DNA from 2 places in the Metabacillus sp. 22489 genome. Region 2 is predicted to be linked to the other one. Evidence: riboswitches for the same ligand, from Rfam matches in the RefSeq annotation. Region 2 holds a riboswitch; the other holds the start of a gene.
The links. Region 2 has a riboswitch for lysine ahead of ACTJJ9_RS07075 (aspartate kinase). Riboswitches for the same ligand answer to the same signal wherever they lie in the genome.

Region 1 (9,858 bases), on a different contig from region 2:
AAAAGCAATTAAACCATTATCTTGATGTATATCCGCAATTTTCCGAGCATATACAAGATACGATTAAAAAGGGTGAATATTGGACTAACAATTACGGAGAACCACAAATTCAAATGAGTAAATTGGGAGAAAAGCCAAGTGAAGATTCTCTTAAAAAAGGTAAAATAGCATTTGATACTTTTCGGGAATCGTATCAAATTACACATCAATTTGTGGAAAAAAAGAAAATTAATCTAGAAAATGCTTTTTATAATAAATTAATCCTTATGTTCTCGTTAACCTCCTTATTTTCTGTTCTTGTTCTTCTCTTTATTTGGTACCGTATGTTTATAGAATTTAGGTCAATCATCACTCCAATTATTTTATTAAGTCATTGTGTGAAAGATTATACACAAAATATTTTTTCGACAAAGCCTCCTTTGTATAAAGCGAAGGATGAGCTTGGAGATTTAATTTCGAACATTGAAACGATGAGACTTGAGCTTGAAATGAATATGGATTATATGGAAAAAAAGGCCTATACAGATGGGTTAACTGGTGTTTTTAATCGAAGATATTTTGATAAAATACTTCATAATGAGTGGGAGCGTCAAAGACGATTAGCAAATAAAATATCAATTATTCTTTTTGATATTGATTATTTTAAAAAATTCAATGATAAATATGGGCATGTTGCTGGAGACGATTGTTTGAAAAAAGTAGCGGAAAAGATGCAGGAGCTATTTCACCATTCATCTGATGTTCCAGTTCGGTATGGTGGAGAAGAATTTGCAATTTTATTGCTTGAGCAGGAAGAGGAAAAAGTTTTATATAAAGCTGAACAACTAAGGAAAGAAATCGAATATTTAAATATTCCTCATGAAGATTCTAATGTATCTAATTGGATTACAATTAGTGTCGGAATTGCAACAGTTATACCAAATGAGCATCTTGAGATTAAGTCATTTATCAATCGAGCTGACAAGGCGTTGTATAAATCTAAATTAAGTGGACGTAATCAAGTGAATTCTTCCACCTACTAGAATTCTTACTTATAGGAAAAAAGAGTAGAAATTTATCTGAAAACTTAGTGTTCAAGACGAATAAAATAATTGAAATTAAGTTAATAATGTTTTTTACCTTAGGTGAGAAAAATTTTCGCGTGAGCATTATCATTAGGTTTATTCTTTAGCGAAGGAGGGGCTGTCTTGAGATGTGGAGCAAAATGTTTTTTGGTAGAAATAGAAGTAAAGGGAGATAAGGATATTAAATCAGTCAACGCAAGAACACCTGTAGAAGCAAGAAAAACGATTCGCAATGATTATGGAAGAGAGGCTGAAATTATATCAGTTACCGAAGCAAATAAGAATTGAATGTACATCAAAGACGAAGGAATTTATTGCAACTAGTATATTAACATTATTATTGCTATCGTTTTTCATTGTTAATTTTTATGAAAAATACCTCTTTTCTTATATGTGGGTGCTATTTACCGCTGATATCTAAAATTTTGCTTTTTTAAAATATTTATGTTTGAAAGCATACTTAGCATTATAAATCTTTTAATAAATTCAAACGGTTAAGAATTAAGTAAGGATTTAATACGAGTTTCGTAGCAGGTATCATTGAGGGGCATACATGCAAAGTGTATACTTAACTAGTAAACTCATTAATTAACAGGAGGAATCATCGTGGTATTTAAACCTAAAGCTATCTTCTTAGATATGGATGGGACTATTTTAAATCATTATAATAAGGTAAGTTTACATACAAAAGAAATCATTGATGCTATACGTAATAATGGGACATATGTTTTTATAGCGACTGGTCGATCATATGATGAAATTGAAGCTGTAGTCCCTGAAGGATTCGAGGTTGATGGTTATATTACATCAAACGGAATGGCAGGATATATTGGGGAGGAGATTGTTTTCGAACATTCCCTTTCACGCGAATTAGTTGAAGCAGTAATTAACAAAGCTCGAGATTTTAAAATCTATTATGAGCTTTTCCCTTATGGAGCATCGCGAATTACATTAAAACAGGACAAGCAGTATGTTTTGGATGAAATACGTGATCCAAAACCAGAAAGTGTTGGAATTAATGAATGGCTTTCCCGTAAGCAAGCGATAAAAGAAGAAATTGATTGGGCAGAGGAATTAGTAGGGAATAAATTCTCTAAATTTTATTTTTTTGCTAGAACAAAGGAGCATATTAAGCAATGGATTAATGAGCTTGAGCAATTAAAGAAGGAAATTGACTTTTCAATGTCACCCTCCTCACTGCATAATGTTGAATTAATGGTTGCCGATGTAAATAAAGCAACAGGTATTCAGCAGATGCTTACAAGATTTAATCTATCAGAGAAAGATATTATGGCAATTGGAGATAGCAACAATGATATTCCAATGCTCCAATATGTGGGCTTTGCTGTTGCAATGAAAAATGCACCAGAACATATTAAAGAACTTGCCAATGAAGTAACTGATTTCACTTGTGATGAAGATGGTGTTTATCATTATCTTAAATCACGATTATTTTAGTAGTATAGATGTGAATTAATTTTTAGTAGCTGTCTTTGAATGAGAGACAGCTTTATTGTTTCAAAATGATTTTTAGTCTAAAAAAAGTAATCATTGTCCAATGCGTTTTATCTGTTAAATATTGATTATTATAGTGAAGTAAGTTGTTGGTGGGAAAATCATTCTTTGTTTCACCCTCCTGGTAAAAAATGAACTTTTAACCTAAGCATTTTGCCTGCATATACTTTTAATAGCACGGAAAATGTGATTGGTGGGATGATGATACATGAAAGAGCAGAGATGGTTAACATGTTATCCAAATAATTGGTATATTGCAGGTAGAAATAGTTTTTATGATGCAGGTAAGAGTATGGAAAATGTCGCTAGAGATCCTTTTACCTATCAGGATTCGAGGTGGCAAGGAACCTATCGAAGACAAATGAACACCATTTTAGCACAAAAAATTGGTGATGTTGATGGAGATGGGGTAGGTGATCACGTCATTCTTTCCGGTAGAAAAACACCAGATAGTCCATATTTACAAGATCTTACCTTGGTTGTACAAAATGGACGTACTCAAAAGCAAACACAAATCCCATTACAACATAATCAAGGTTATAATCCAACCTTATTTCTTGGTGACTTTACAGGTGATAGAGCGGAGGATATTTTAGTCATTTCTGACACGGGTGGAAGTGGTGGAACAATTTATGCAGAATTGTTTATGTACCATCGTGGACAATATAAAGAGATTTTTCATGATGAAGAATTCAATAAAAGGTTTAAGTATAATGTAGCTTATCAAGATCACTATAAAGTGAATGTAACTAGCCTTGAATTAAAGGAAAAGTATATTCTTGATTTACAGTATAAGGGAACTGAATATTTAAACGAAATATATACTAATCAAGGAAAGTTAAAGAAGCCGATCAATGGATGGGTCAATCCATTATCAGGACTTTATCCAATTGATTTTAATCGAGATGGGATTTATGAGCTTTTGGCCTATCAAAGAATTGCAGGTCAATACAATGCAGATTCATTAGGCTTTATTCAAACGACCTTAGCGTGGAAAGGGCAAAGGTTTGATCCGACAAGACAGGATATTGCCATTGTTGGTGGAGAATTGTAGAAATGTATGTAGATAAATACCTATTACCTAAAAAGGGAAGAAAAACGAATAAACTTTTCGAGAAATAATATTATATAAAAATGCATGACATATGTTAATTAAGTTGTAAGAAAATATTCCCAGCTTTAAAACTATTGTATCATAGTTTTAAAGCTTGACAGAATGCTATAGTTATTGTAGCCTAGTAAATAGAAAATTGAATGAAAAATCCTCACTACTATGTGAGGTAGAGGCGCGATATTTAACAGTCTTAAGTGGAGTTTGAGAAGCAATGAAGCTTTTGAGAAGGAAATGTCGCCGAAGTGAGTAGGATTATCTCGGGACTACTTGCTGGGCCTGCAGTGAATAACTGTAGGACTGTCTCAATAAACTCCCCAGTTTATTGAGTTGTGCTATCTCATTTGGGAATAAGAGGGATTTAGGGCAACGACAATAAAGTGCGATCTGAGTTTATCTCGGGTCGCTTTTTGTATTTATATGCCTAATTAACAAGGAGGAGAAGGAAACATGAGAAAAAAAGTATCACTATTTTTCGTATTGCTATTATCAGCAATGATTGTATTAGCCGGTTGTGGATCAAATGATGATTCAAATGCAGGGAGCTCTGATAAAGATACATTTAAAGTAGGTCTTGAAGCAGGCTATGCACCGTTTAACTGGACACAAAACGATGATTCAAACGGCGCTGTGAAAATTGCAGGAACATCAGAATATGCTGGTGGGTATGATGTTGAAATTGCGAAAAAAATTGCCGATGGACTTGGGAAAAAACTAGAAATTGTTAAAACAGAATGGGATGGGCTTGTTCCTGCATTAACATCAGGGAAAATCGATGCGATTATCGCTGGGATGTCCCCAACGGCAGAACGTAAAAAGACAATCGATTTTTCTGATAACTATTACAAATCAAATCTTGTAATGGTCGTTAAAAAAGGGAGCAAATATGAAGGAGCTACTTCAATCCAAGATTTCAAAGGTGCGAAAGTAACTGCCCAATTAAATACATTCCACTACTCAGTTATTGATCAAATTGAAGGTGTTTCAAAGGAAACAGCTATGGACAACTTCCCGGCAATGCGGGTAGCGCTTGAATCAGGTATTATCGATGGGTATGTTTCAGAGCGTCCTGAAGCAGTAAGTGCATCTGATGCAAATGAAAACTTTGCAATGGTTGAATTCGAAGATGGCTTTGAAACTTCAGAAGATGATACAGCAATCGCCGTTGGTCTTGAAAAAGATAGTGAATTAACTGACAAGATTAACGAAATTTTAAAAGGTATTTCTGAAGACGAGCGTACAGAAATAATGGATGCTGCGATTAAAACCCAACCTGCAGCACAATAAAGTTGGGAAAAGTGCTCTCTCAAAAATAAAGGGTCAGATCACTGGAACAAAATATATAGGACCTAAGTTTTACCATTCTATATATTGCTGTTTGTTACAGGGGTCAGACCCTTTTGAGACAGCCAATTATTACTTTTTTAGTGTATCGTGACAAGCGCGAGGCTAGAAGGGATAAGCAACATAAGAATGGAAGGTTTATCATACCTTCTATTCTTATGTGTCTTATTTTCTTAAAGCTATAAATAAGACGCTTGCACATTTTGGATGATAAAAGGGGGAGAAAGATGAGCTTCGAGTGGATTATAAAAATTATCTCCGAAAACTGGATGATGTTCCTTAAAGGAGCAGGGATGACTCTTTTCATTGCTCTCATCGGAACAATTATTGGTGCAGCGATCGGATTATTTGCAGGGGTTATTAGAACAATACCAGTCCCTGAACGTGGATTAAAAAAAGTACTTCTGAAAATAATTAATATCATTTTATCAATATATATTGAGTTTTTCCGCGGAACACCAATGATCGTTCAAGCTATGGTTATTTATTACGGTTCTGCTATGGCATTTAATATCGATATGAATCCATTGCTTGCAGCTGTTATCGTCGTTTCGATTAATACAGGTGCATATATGGCAGAAATTGTCCGCGGTGGTGTCGTATCAATCGAAAAAGGACAATTTGAAGCAGCACAGGCAATTGGGATGAATCATTTCCAAACAATGTGGAATGTCGTGTTACCTCAGGTTATCCGCAACATTTTACCGGCAACTGGTAACCAATTTGTCATTAATATTAAAGATACATCTGTGTTGAACGTTATTTCGGTTTCAGAGTTGTATTTCTTAACAAAATCTGTCGCTGGTAACAATTTTAGATATTTCGAATCATTCTTTGTCGCATGTTTAATCTATTTTGTCATGACATTTATTGTGACAAGAATTCTTTTATATTTAGAAAGAAGACTAGAGGGTTCAGAAAATTACACAATAATAGGCTCGGAAAACCAATTAAAAACTACACATACTAAAGGGATGTAATTTTTCAAAGGAGGCGAGGACATGGAAAAGGTAATTGAAATCCAGCATTTGAGCAAATCCTTTGGAACTCATGAGGTATTAAAGGATATTGACTTTTCAGTAAGTAAAGGAGAAGTCGTAAGTATTATCGGTTCATCAGGGTCTGGTAAATCAACGCTTCTTCGCTGTATTAATTTATTAGAGAAACCAAGTGGCGGCCAAATTATCTATAATGGAGAAAATATATTAGATGATAATCATGATATTTTTATGTACCGCAGAAAGCTAGGGATGGTTTTTCAACAGTTTAATTTGTTTAACAACCACAATGTTCTTAACAATTGTATCGTTGGACAAGTCAAAGTATTAAAACGTTCTAAAGAAGAAGCAGAGCAAGTAGCAATGAAATATTTGAAAATCGTTGGCATGGACAAATACGTCAATGCGAAGCCAAAGCAGTTATCAGGTGGACAAAAGCAGCGTGTAGCGATTGCGCGAGCTCTTTCAATGGACCCAGATGTGATGCTATTTGATGAACCAACATCAGCGCTAGATCCAGAAATGGTTGGTGAGGTTTTAAAGGTCATGAAGGAGCTAGCTCATACTGGTTTGACGATGCTTATTGTTACTCATGAAATGGAATTTGCCAGGGAGGTTTCTGACCGAATCGTCTTTATGGACAAAGGAGTCATTGCAGAGGAAGGAGCACCAGAGCAAATTTTCAATAATCCGACCCAGGAACGAACAAAGGAATTTTTAAAACGGACCTTAAAATAAACTGAACACCTCCAAGGGTACTTAGTGACTCGTGGAGGTGTTTTTCTATGAAGTGAAACTTTTGAATGATATCATTGGATAAAATAAATACTTAACTGCAATTATATTATGTAAACTTTTAGATTTTCTCCTTGTACAATGTGTAATGATAGGTTTAAAATAAGTTGTTTTGAAAATAAAAAGTGACTATTGAAGCAGGTTTAACAGGAAAATGACATACCCTAATGCCTCCATCCGATTATTTTCCTGTAAACTTTTTATTGTTGACAGATTTTGTTGAAAAAGAGAAACTTATTTTTGAAGTGAATAAGAATATCGTAGGTTTTAAGAAATCGATACCATATCCTGTAAGGTATTATTAATAGGAAGCTATTCCATTGGTTAGGAAAAATGAAAGCGCTATAAATTTATGTATTAAGAGAAATTTATAGGAATATATCTCATTTCACTTTTTATAATAAAGAATCATGATAACAGGGAGGATTATGATGACGTCTAGACTACTATTGCTCCTCATGTTTTTTCCTTTATTAACAGGATGTTTTGGGATGTTATCAGATCGAAACAAATATGAGGTCATCTATGATGGGGAAGATAAACACGAAGAAGCAAATAGCCAATCAACAAGTAAGTATACCGTTGCGATCATACCTAAGGTTGATGGAATTCCTTATTTCAATGCTGCAGAAGAAGGGGCAATAGAGGCAGGCTCTGATATGGGGATTAATGTCCTTTATCAGGGACCAATTATGATGGATTGGAAACAACAGGTAGAATTGATTGAAGGTTTTATTGAGATGGGTGTGGATGCTATTGCGGTGTCGGCAATTGATCCGGAAAAAATTGGTCCTGCTATGGAGAAAGCAAAAGAAAGGGGAATCAAGGTTTTTACGTGGGACTCCGATACGAATCCAAAGTACCGACAATTATATATTAGTATGGTTGACCCCGAGATTATTGGTAGACATGTAGTTGATATATTAGCAGCACAACTTGAAGAAAAGGGAAAATATGCAATCATAACTGACTCAAGTGAGGCGGCTAATTCGAATGGATGGATAAGGTGGATGAAAATTCACCAATTGGAGAATTATCCGGAAATGTCACTTGTTGAAATTATAGAAGCAGAAGATAACCCAAATAAGGCATATTCAGCAGCTAAACAGCTCTTGACTAAGTATCCGGACATAAAAGGGATAATTGGTAGCACTTCTGTTGGACCTCCTGCAGCAGCACAAGCTGTAAAAGACTTAAAGAAAGTAGGAAAGGTAAAAGTAGTAGGACTATCTACACCAAACCTGATGCGAACTTTTATAAAAGATGGTTCTGCTGAAATGATTACACTTTGGAGTCCAAAACGTCTAGGCTATTTAACAGTAAGTGTGATGAAGGAAAGCTTAGACGGAAAACCAATAACAGATAACCAACGATTGCCAAATGTAGGTGTTGTAAAAGTTGAGGATGATACGATCATTATGGGCAACCCAATAGATATAACAAAGGAGAATATCGACGAATATGATTTTTAAAAAATGGGAGACAAAAGGAATCATCAATCTACCATTAAAAACGAAGCTTTTGATCACATATGTTCTCCTAACCTTTATACCAATGGCTTTTTTAGGATTAGCAATCTACTATCAAAATATAAAATCTATTGAAGAAGAAGTTGGGGAATATATTCCTAGACTTCTAAAGCAAGCGAATCAAAATATTGAGAATGAGATAAGTGATTTAGAAAATCTGTCTAATTTAATTTATAATTCTAGTGATGTTCTTAAAGTATTACGCGGTAGTCCCTACCAAGAAAAATCTGCTTTGCTAGAAGATAAATTTACGGTAGAAAATTTTTTGTCAAATACGTATTTAGATGGAACAAATTCAGATATACTTGGTGCCTTTTTGCTATCGAATAACCGAACTTTTATTAGCACGAAACTGAATTATGAAGGTTTTAATTTTGAAAATGAATTTCTTCCATATGGTGAGCCACATGATTTTGATGCAAATGTTAAAATTCTGCTGCCTCATCAAGTTGACTTAACGTTTCAGGGAAATCCACCATATATACTTCTTGTTAAAAATATTAAAGATTTAGATAATCGAAATAATCTTGGTACATTGATTTTAGCCGTACAAGTTAACTTTATTAAAGAAGTTCTTAAAGATGTTGACGAAGAAGAGAATGCAACGATGTGGATGATGGATCAGCAGGGGCAAATTATTTTTCACACTGATCAAGCCAAGATCGGTAAAGTTTATACAGAGTTGAATCATTTTCCGCTGCTAAACGGAAGCTTTCGGACGACAACTGCTAATGACAGGACATTAATTAGTGTCAATCAATCTCATAAAAATAAATGGATTGTCGTCCATAGTATCCCACTAAAATATTTAACAGAAGGAACAGATGTAGTAAGAAATGTTAGTATTATTATCTTTCTTGTGCTTGTGGCGATAACAACCGTTATTTCAATTATTCTTGCATGGACCGTTACGAAGCCACTTCATGTATTAGCAGGGGTCATGAAAGATGTTGAGAAAGGGAATTTAGATGTGGAAATTCCAATAAAATCTAAGGATGAGGTAGGGATCCTTGCTAGTAGTTTTCGATCAATGATCCATAGAATTAGAGAATTAATAAAAAAGAATTACCAAATTAAATTAAATCAAAAGGAAGCAGAACTATATGCCCTCCAATCTCAAATAAACCCACATTTTATTTATAATACACTTGAGACAATAGGAGCATCAGTAGAAGAAGGAGAACAAGAAATTGTCGTTGAAATGGTTGCGATTCTAGGGAAAATGCTACGGTATTCACTTAGTAATAAGGAAAATCTCGTACCGATACGCAATGAGGTGGAGCATATCCAACATTACTTAACTTTGCAAAAATATCGTTTTGAGGAAAGAATCCAATTTGAGATTGACAATGAGCTTGAAAATAAAGATTACTATACACCAAAGTTTATTCTTCAGCCAATCGTCGAAAATGCTGTCAAATATGGAATGCAATCAAGAAGAATGCTTCAGTTATCGATTTTTATCAAAAAGGTTCTCGAACAAAGCGGGAAGGAATATATCG
Region 2 (9,858 bases):
GTGGGGTCTCCCTTTGTCACGCTTCTCTAAACAGGAGTCTCATATCTTCCAAACAACAAATACACAATTATGAACGATAGACATTAACATCGTCTTTTGAAATCAAGTGGAAGTTCAAGCTTGTTTTCAGTGCAACATGTAGAAAGTAAACTGGCCCTATCGTATGAACAACCCCCTCAACAAAATCAACCTGATTATTTGTATAAGAAATTTTCAAGCAACAATTATACGACAACCATCTTTAAATTTCAGTAGAAATAAATAATATCGATTACAAATAAAATAATAACCGGCAAACCTATAAAAGGTTAGCCGGTATAGGTTAGAGCTCTAGTTCACCCATTCGAAGGAGCTCGACAACCGCTTGAGAACGTCCCTTTACACCAAGCTTTTGCATCGCATTCGAGATGTGATTCCGAACTGTTTTTTCACTAATGAAGAGCTCGCTAGCTATTTCCTTTGTTGTCTTATCTTGAACTAACAATTCGAAAACTTCTCTCTCTCTTTTCGTGAGTAATGGCTTTGATTGAAACTCTTTCTCTTTCAAGTATTGTAACCCTCCTTGCTAAGGTGAGAGCTGATCTAACGGATGGGTATATATTTAGTCAACATATATTATGTGCTTCAATTGCTTACTGTGACTGAAATGCTTTGGAAAAGGTGTATTTACTACGTCCATTTTTATCGTTTAGAAATACGAATGCATAATTCTATATTTGCTAATCCCCAAATAATTAAAACTCTCTCATTTTAAACGTTATATTGACCAAAAGACGAAAACTAAGCAATGTATAAAAATCTATATTTTCACCTTTTGAACCTATTTTTAAAATATGTAAAACCTTTTAGATTGTTCATTTAATAACGAAAAAAAACCACCCATAATTGAGTGGTTAAAGAGTTGAAGCAATAAAATTCACCTTAATAAGGAACCGATTATTTTGTTGTTTCAAAATCCTTTAGACTTGGTCACTACCAAAAAAATTCCGGAATGATTGAATCGCAGTATCACGATTTAATGCTGCAATCGAAGTTGTTAATGGAATTCCTTTTGGACAAGATTGTACGCAGTTTTGGGAATTACCACAGTTTGCTAATCCACCATCACCCATAATTGCTTCAAGACGCTCTGATTTATTCATTGCTCCAGTTGGATGGGCATTAAATAAGCGAACCTGTGATAATGGAGCTGGACCAATAAAATTAGATTTACTGTTCACATTCGGACAAGCCTCTAAGCATACACCACATGTCATACATTTTGATAATTCATATGCCCATTGACGTTTTTTCTCAGGCATTCTTGGTCCAGGGCCTAAATCATACGTACCATCTACAGGAATCCATGCTTTAACCTTTTTCAATGAATCGAACATACGCTTACGGTCTACTTGTAAATCACGTACAACTGGAAATGTTCTCATTGGCTCAAGTCTAATTGGTTGTTCAAGCTTATCAACCAGTGCTGAACATGATTGACGAGGCTTCCCATTGATGACCATTGAACAAGCGCCACATACTTCCTCTAAACAATTCATATCCCAGTTTACAGGTGTCGTTTTTTTGCCATCTGCATTTACAGGATTACGGCGAATTTCCATAAGTGCAGAAATAACATTCATATTAGGACGATACGGTACTTCAAATTTTTCCTCGTAAGGGGCAGCGTCCGGTGAATCTTGGCGGGTAATAATAAATTGAACTACTTTTCTCTCGCTCATTAGTTATCCCCCTTTTTGCTTTTTGAATAATCACGTTTACGTGGCTTAATTAATGATACATCTACATCTTCGTAGTCAAACTTAGGTGCAGAATCCTCACCAGTAAATGAAGCCATTGTTGTTTTTAAGAAGTCCTCATCATTACGTTCTGGGAATTCAGGTTTATAATGAGCTCCACGGCTTTCATTACGATTGTAAGCTCCTAATGTAATAACCCGAGCTAAATGCAACATATTTTTTAATTGACGTGTAAATGTAGCACCTTGGTTACTCCACTTAGCTGTATCATTAATATTAATATTTTCATATCTTTCTAACAGCTCTTGAATTTTTTCATCTGTTTTTAATAGCTTATCATTGTATCGAACAACTGTTACATTGTCAGTCATCCATTCTCCTAATTCCTTGTGAAGGACATAAGCATTTTCATTACCATCTAGTCCCATAATATGATTCCATTTCTCTTCTTCTTTCTTCACATATCCATCATATAAGGTAGATGATAAATCCTCTGCACTGTTTTCAAGTCCACTTATATATTTCACAGCATTAGGTCCTGCAACCATACCACCGTAAACAGCTGATAACAACGAATTAGCTCCTAATCGATTCGCACCGTGCATTGAGTAATCACATTCACCAGCAGCAAACAATCCAGGGATATTTGTCATTTGATCGTAATCAATCCAAAGTCCTCCCATTGAATAATGAACAGCAGGGAAAATTTTCATAGGTACTTTACGCGGATCCTCACCCATGAATTTTTCATAGATTTCGATTATTCCACCTAGTTTTATATCAAGCTCTTTCGGATCCTTATGTGACAAATCAAGGTATACCATGTTTTCCCCATTAATCCCTAGCTTTTGCTCGACACAAACATCGAAGATTTCACGTGTAGCAATGTCACGAGGTACAAGGTTACCGTAAGCAGGATATTTTTCTTCAAGGAAATACCATGGTTTCCCGTCCTTATATGTCCAAACTCGTCCACCTTCTCCACGAGCAGACTCACTCATAAGACGAAGTTTATCATCACCTGGGATTGCCGTTGGATGAATTTGAATAAATTCACCATTCGCATATGTAACACCTTGTTGATAGACAATCGATGCAGCAGAACCTGTATTAATAATCGAGTTTGTTGATTTACCAAAAATAATACCAGGACCACCAGTTGCCATAATAACAGCATCTGAGCGGAAAGATTCAATCTGCATTGTTGTTAGGTTTTGTGCTGTAATACCGCGGCAGACACCATCGTCATCAAGGACTACACCTAAAAATTCCCAACCTTCATATTTCGTGACAAGTCCAGCAACTTCATGTCGGCGAACTTGTTCATCTAATGCATATAATAACTGCTGTCCAGTCGTAGCTCCTGCAAATGCTGTTCTGTGGTATTGCGTACCTCCAAAACGTCTAAAGTCTAATAATCCTTCAGGCGTCCTGTTAAACATTACACCCATTCGGTCAAATAAGTGTATGATAGATGGTGCCGCCTCTGCTAAAGCCTTTACAGGAGGCTGATTTGCTAGGAAGTCTCCTCCATAAACAGTGTCATCAAAATGTTCCCAAGGAGAGTCTCCTTCCCCTTTTGTATTAACAGCACCATTTATTCCACCCTGTGCACATACAGAGTGAGAACGTTTCACTGGTACTAATGAAAACAAATCTACTTGAACGCCAGCTTCTGCTGCCTTCATTGTCGCCATTAAACCAGCTAGTCCGCCACCGACAACAATAATCTTATTTTTACTCATTAACCCCACTCCTTTTAATCGCTTCTATTGATAAGATCTCGATTAGACGAATGCAAAGATTGCTCGAACACCTACAATTGAAAGCGCTAAAAATATTGCAAGCGTTACATATGTGGAAATCTGTTGTGAGCGAGGAGTAACTGTAATTCCCCAGCTTACTGCAAATGACCATAATCCATTAGAAAAATGGAAAATTGTAGATATAACACCAACTAAATAGAATACTAGCATAATAGGACTACTTAAAATAGAAGCCATCATATCATAGTTCACTTCTTGTCCAAATGCTGCAGCTATTCTCGTTTCCCAAACGTGCCAAGCAATAAAAATAAAAGTGATAATTCCTGAAACACGTTGAAGCAAAAATAGCCAATTTCTTAAGTAGCCATAGTTCGTTACATTGTTTTTTGCAGTAAATGCAATATAAACACCATAAATTGCATGGTATAAAAGTGGAAGGAAAATAATAAAAATTTCCAACGCATACCTGAATGGTAGCATTTCCATAAAATGTGCTGCCTTGTTAAATGCTTCAGCACCTCTTGTAGCAAAGTGATTGACAACAAGATGCTGAACTAAAAACAGCCCTACAGGAATGACGCCTAATAAAGAGTGCAGTCTTCGATTTACAAACTCTTTGTTTCCAGCCATTAAACATACCCCCTAGTTTCAATAATACACCCGCTTTTTGATTCACTAATTTCTTTTATTAGCCCAAATTTTTTCCAAATAAAAATTAAAACTTTATTCTATGAATATATGGAAATATAAATGGGTTTTACAGGTCATAAAAATTTTTGTTACAACAACTTTTACAAGTTAAATGTGACAAATTCATTTTACTCCCATAAAAGAACAGCGTCAAGAAAACGCGTACATAAATTATAATTTTTCGATAAGTCGGAAATTACTTTAAATTTATTTTATCAGTATATTTAAAAGATCATAAGGTTTATTTCAATTTTAGTTAATATTACATGTTTTTCATAATCGTTCTTGTTATATAATAAACGATAGAAAGAGGGGAATACCGTGAATAAACAATCCATACAATTGACAAACGAAGAATTAAAAGAATTACAGACGCCTGCCTTTGGATATGAACTAATCCGAGAAGTCTTAATACCAACTATTTTAGGTAAGGACTACTCCAATATGCTTTATTGGGCAGGGAAGGAACTAGCAAGAAAATATCCGCTTAGCTCAACAGAAGAAATGATATCTTTCTTTGAAAATGCCGGCTGGGGAAATTTAACTGTATTAAGTCTAAACAAAAACGAAATGGAGTTGGAGCTTAGTGGTGATCTCATTTCATTACGTTTAGGCAAAGATAATGATTGCAGTTTCCAATTGGAAGCTGGATTTATAGCCGAGCAACTTCAAACAATTAATAGCTATATTACCGAAACTCATGAGCAAATCAAAAAGCGTGCTAAAAAAGTCATTTTTACTGCTAAATGGGATCATAAAGATAAGATTGAATCAGCGCCAATTGTCGGAAAACGTTCTGAACGAAAATGACGAAAATAGATAGTAGTAAAAAGAACTTTATTTTAATGACAATAGTACATTTGCTCTATTCTTACATAAAGGGTCTATCCATTGATAGACCCTATTCTTTCTTTTTATACTTGTGAAGCTTCTTTCGAAAGCTCAAACGTACTATGTAGAGCATCTACTGCTGTAACCATTTGTTCACCTGAAATGACAGTTGATACTTTAATTTCAGAGGTACTAACCATTTTTACATCAATTCCATTATCAGCTAATACTGAAAACATCCGAGCAGCAACTCCTGGATTTGACACCATACCTGATCCTACAATTGAGACTTTTGCAAGATTGGATTCAGATTCAATTTTTTCATATTTCAAACTGCTCTTTTCTTGCTCAAGAATTGAAATCGTCTCGTCAAGATCACTTGTTTTTATTGAAAAGGAGATGATTGTTTTTTTATCATTCGTTGTGCTCTGAATAATAATATCAACATTTAAACCATGACTTGCCAACGTTGAAAAAATTGTAGAAAGTGTCGTTAATTCATTTGGAAGTCCTATAACCGATACTCTTGTTACCTGATCCTCAAATGCAATTCCTTTTACGATTAAGTTTTCCTCCATACTCGTTTCCTCCTCAACAATTGTTCCTCTTTCATCTTCCATACTTGAACGTACTTCTAAAGGTATTTTATAATTCTTTGCAAATTCTACTGCACGTGGATGAAGTACACCTGCACCTAAATTAGCTAACTCTAACATTTCATCGTATGAAATTGCCGCTAATTTCCGTGCATTTTTCACTACTCTAGGGTCAGTAGTAAATACACCTGTTACATCCGTATAAATATCACATTTATCTGCTTCTAAAGCAGCAGCTAAAGCAACTGCGGTTGTATCAGAACCACCTCTTCCAAGCGTCGTAATCTGGCCATCCTTTGTGGCTCCTTGAAATCCAGCGACAACAACGATTTTTCCTCTATCTAATTCTGTTTTTATTTTTTCCGGATTAATATTTGTAATTCTTGCATTCCCATGCTGTTCTTCTGTTTCAATACCTGCCTGCCATCCAGTATAAGAAATTGCCTCATATCCCTTTTCCATTAAGGCTAATGCTAGAAGGGATATCGTTACTTGTTCTCCTGTCGTAAGGAGCATATCCAATTCTCTTTTACTTGGTTTTGATGTTATTTTCCCTGCTAAATCAACTAATTGATCTGTTGACTTTCCCATCGCAGATACAACAACAACCACTTGATTTCCTCTTTGTTTTTCTTGAATTACACGATTAGCAACATGCATTATTCTTTCAGCAGATCCAACAGATGTTCCACCGAATTTTTGGACAATGATTCCCAACACAATCTCACCCTTCATTGATTATTCTAATGTTCAGTCATGTATGATAGAAGGCATAAAAGCTACTACTAACCGTTTACTCATTTTCTAAAAAAGCAACAAAAAAAGCAATGAGATATTAATATCCCATTGCTATACAAAACGAAAATAATAAACTTCGCTTTCACAATGAGATAGCTCTCCAAGAAATTACATTTTCTTGACAGTTTTACATCTGTTAAATGTAAAACCAGCCATTATAGCAATGGTACTATAACAGCTTCGGCAAAATTCCCTTTCACCAGCTTTCATTGGAGACCATCCTCCTCAAACAGGCTACTCTTGAATTTCGCACCTCTACCTTCATTCAATAAATAACGATCATACTATGAAATTACTAACAAGATTATCAAACTTTAATGAAAAGTGCAAGCACTTTAACAATACCACAAAAACTTCAATCTATTTGTCACTCAAATGCTCAAAGATTTGCTTTGCAATATTCTCAGGCATCCCAGCTTCTTTGAATTGTTCAACATCTGCTTCTTTCATCTTTTTCAATGATCCAAAATGCTTAAGCAACATTTTTTTCCGCTGTGCACCGACACCAGGAATATCATCCAAAATGGATTGAAAGGCACTTTTCCCGCGGAGCTGTCTATGAAAGGTAATCGCAAACCGATGAACCTCGTCTTGAATTCTTTGCAATAAATAAAATTCTTGACTGTTCCTATTAAGGGGAATAAATTCAGGAGGTGAGCCGATTATTAGTTCTGAAGTTCTATGTTTATCATCCTTCACAAGACCTGCGATTGGAATGTCTAGACCTAACTCATTTTCTAGGACATCCTGTGCTGCAGCTAAATGCCCTTTACCACCATCTATAATAATTAAATCTGGAAGTGGTAAATCCTCCTTTAATACACGACTATATCTACGTCGTACAACCTCTCTCATTGATTCATAATCATCAGGTCCTTTTACACCTTTGATTTTATACTTACGATAATATTTTTTTGCAGGCTTACCATCTTCAAATACTACCATCGCCGATACTGGATCTGTTCCTTGAATATTTGAATTATCAAACGCCTCTATTCGATGAGGAGTATGGATACCTAGTTTATCTCCAAGGTTTTCAACAGCTTTAATAGTACGTTCCTCATCTCTTTCAATAAGTGAAAACTTTTCCTGCAAGGCAATCTTCGCATTTTTGTGCGCAAGTAATATTAAATCCTTCTTTTTACCGCGTTTTGGCTGAAGAGCTGATACATCTAACAGCTGTTCAACTAATTTAATTTCAACACTATCAGGTAGTAAAATCTCTTTTGGTAAAAAATGATTTGCTTTTGAATAAAATTGTCCAATAAAGGTTAGAAATTCTTGTTCTGGGCTATCATAAATTGGAAACATTGACACATCGCGTTCAATTAATTTCCCTTGTCTAATAAAAAATACTTGGACACACATCCATCCTTTATCATAAGCATACCCAAAGACATCTCTATCAACAAAATCATTCATTGTCATTTTTTGTTTTTCCATCGTCGCTTCAATGTGAATAATTTGATCTCGATACTCCTGTGCACGTTCAAATTCTAATTGCTCTGCAGCCGTAGTCATTTTCTCTTGGAGCTCTTCTTTTATCTTTTTATATCCACCATTTAAAAATTTAGTAATTTCCTCAACCATTTCTCGATTCGTTTCTTCTGATATATCATTTACACATGGAGCTAGGCATTGACCCATATGATAATATAGACATACCCGATCAGGCATTGTTGAACATTTACGAAGAGGGTATAATCGGTCCAATAATTTAATAGTTTCTCTCGCTGACTGTACATTTGGATAAGGACCAAAGTACTTTCCTTTATCCTTTTTTACTTGTCTCGTTGCAATTAATCGAGGATGACGTTCATTTGTTATTTTAATAAACGGATATGTTTTGTCATCCTTTAGCATTACATTATATTTTGGATCATATTTTTTTATAAGATTCAATTCTAAAATTAATGCTTCTATATTCGAGGACGTTACAATGTATTCAAAATCAACAATCTCATTCACTAAACGAAGTGTTTTTCCGTCATGTGATCCTGTAAAATACGAACGAACACGATTTTTTAATACTTTTGCCTTCCCTACATAAATGACCGTACCTTGGCGATCTTTCATGATATAGCATCCTGGTTGATCAGGAAGAAGTGCAAGCTTTTCCTTTATATGATCAATCATAGCAAACACTCCTTTTTTCAAATTTTATAGACGTTAATCCGCAAACATAATCGTATTCGATAAAATTATATTGGCGGATTACAGTCCATAACAAAAAACAAAACACCTCTTTATCGTATCAGATTTCGCTCATTTCAGCTATGTTAACTATACGTAATCAATGCAAAGTTTTCCTTTAAGCAGATTAAAAAAAGGACTGACAAATGTCAATCCAATTTTTTTAAACATGTTTATTTAAAACATCAGCCAATGCTTCTTTTGGTTGATAGCCAACAGCTTTATCAACAACTTCTCCATCTTTTAAGACAAGTAGTGTTGGAATACTCATTACACCGTATTTACCAGCTGTTTCTTGGTTTTCGTCAACATCAACTTTTACAATTTTCACTTTATCTCCCATATCAGAATCGAGCTCTTCTAATACTGGAGCAATCATTTTACAAGGTCCGCACCATGGTGCCCAAAAATCAACTAGTACAACACCTTCGCTTGTTTCATTTGTAAATGTTTCATCTGTAACATGTGTTATTGCCATTGTAATTCCTCCTAAAAATTGTGGGGTAAATATGATTAAAGTATAGCATCGACTTTAAAAGTTAGCTATTATTTTGCTTCAAATCTATTTTCCCCTATGTTTCCTGTTCAAAACATGAATTTCATCATTATTAGTTTTTTAATTGATTATAGAGTTTTTTAACTATTTACATTTAGCTTTAACGCCTTAATTTCTTCCGTTAATAATGGGACAACCTCAAATAAATCACCAACAATTCCATAATCAGCCACATTAAAAATATTTGCCTCTGGATCTTTATTGATTGCGACAATAACTTTTGAATTTGACATTCCAGCTAAATGTTGTATTGCCCCGGAAATTCCACAAGCAATATACAGATCAGGCGTCACAACCTTCCCTGTTTGACCTATCTGCAATGAATAGTCACAATAATTAGCATCACATGCCCCACGCGATGCACCTACAGCACCGCCAAGGACATGAGCCAATTCTTTAAGTGGTTCAAATCCTTCTTCACTTTTCACTCCTCGACCACCAGCGATAATCACTTTTGCTTCCGATAAATCAACACTTTCAGTTGCTTTTCGAACAACCTCTTTTACAATTGTCCGTAAATCTTTAATTTCTACCGATAGTGAATGAGTTTCACCTGTCCTTGTATCATCTTTACGTAACGGATTAATATTATTTGGGCGGATTGTCGCAAAGATAAGCCCATCTGTTATAATTTGCTTTTCAAAGGCTTTACCTGAATAAATCGGTCTTGAAAAAATAACATTTCCACC

Region 1: linked by a shared signal. The riboswitch ahead of ACTJJ9_RS13105 (transporter substrate-binding domain-containing protein) and the one ahead of ACTJJ9_RS07075 (aspartate kinase) in region 2 are both predicted to bind lysine.

The regions. Positions count from the first base shown of each region.
Region 1 covers NZ_JBQENT010000020.1:2,067-11,924, reverse strand. Annotated here, with positions in the region: gene ACTJJ9_RS13125 (diguanylate cyclase) at 1-1,022, shown strand, start outside; gene ACTJJ9_RS13120 (hypothetical protein) at 1,188-1,352, shown strand; gene ACTJJ9_RS13115 (HAD family hydrolase) at 1,671-2,522, shown strand; gene ACTJJ9_RS13110 (hypothetical protein) at 2,788-3,633, shown strand; lysine riboswitch at 3,853-4,036, shown strand; gene ACTJJ9_RS13105 (transporter substrate-binding domain-containing protein) at 4,141-4,977, shown strand; gene ACTJJ9_RS13100 (amino acid ABC transporter permease) at 5,262-6,014, shown strand; gene ACTJJ9_RS13095 (amino acid ABC transporter ATP-binding protein) at 6,036-6,770, shown strand; gene ACTJJ9_RS13090 (autoinducer 2 ABC transporter substrate-binding protein) at 7,259-8,299, shown strand; gene ACTJJ9_RS13085 (cache domain-containing sensor histidine kinase) at 8,289-9,858, shown strand, end outside.
Region 2 covers NZ_JBQENT010000008.1:75,415-85,272, reverse strand. Annotated here, with positions in the region: gene gerE (spore germination transcription factor GerE) at 323-547, opposite strand; gene sdhB (succinate dehydrogenase iron-sulfur subunit) at 960-1,721, opposite strand; gene sdhA (succinate dehydrogenase flavoprotein subunit) at 1,721-3,484, opposite strand; gene ACTJJ9_RS07085 (succinate dehydrogenase cytochrome b558 subunit) at 3,527-4,135, opposite strand; gene ACTJJ9_RS07080 (YslB family protein) at 4,517-5,005, shown strand; gene ACTJJ9_RS07075 (aspartate kinase) at 5,110-6,339, opposite strand; lysine riboswitch at 6,506-6,686, opposite strand; gene uvrC (excinuclease ABC subunit UvrC) at 6,781-8,556, opposite strand; gene trxA (thioredoxin) at 8,777-9,091, opposite strand; gene ACTJJ9_RS07060 (electron transfer flavoprotein subunit alpha/FixB family protein) at 9,250-9,858, opposite strand, start outside.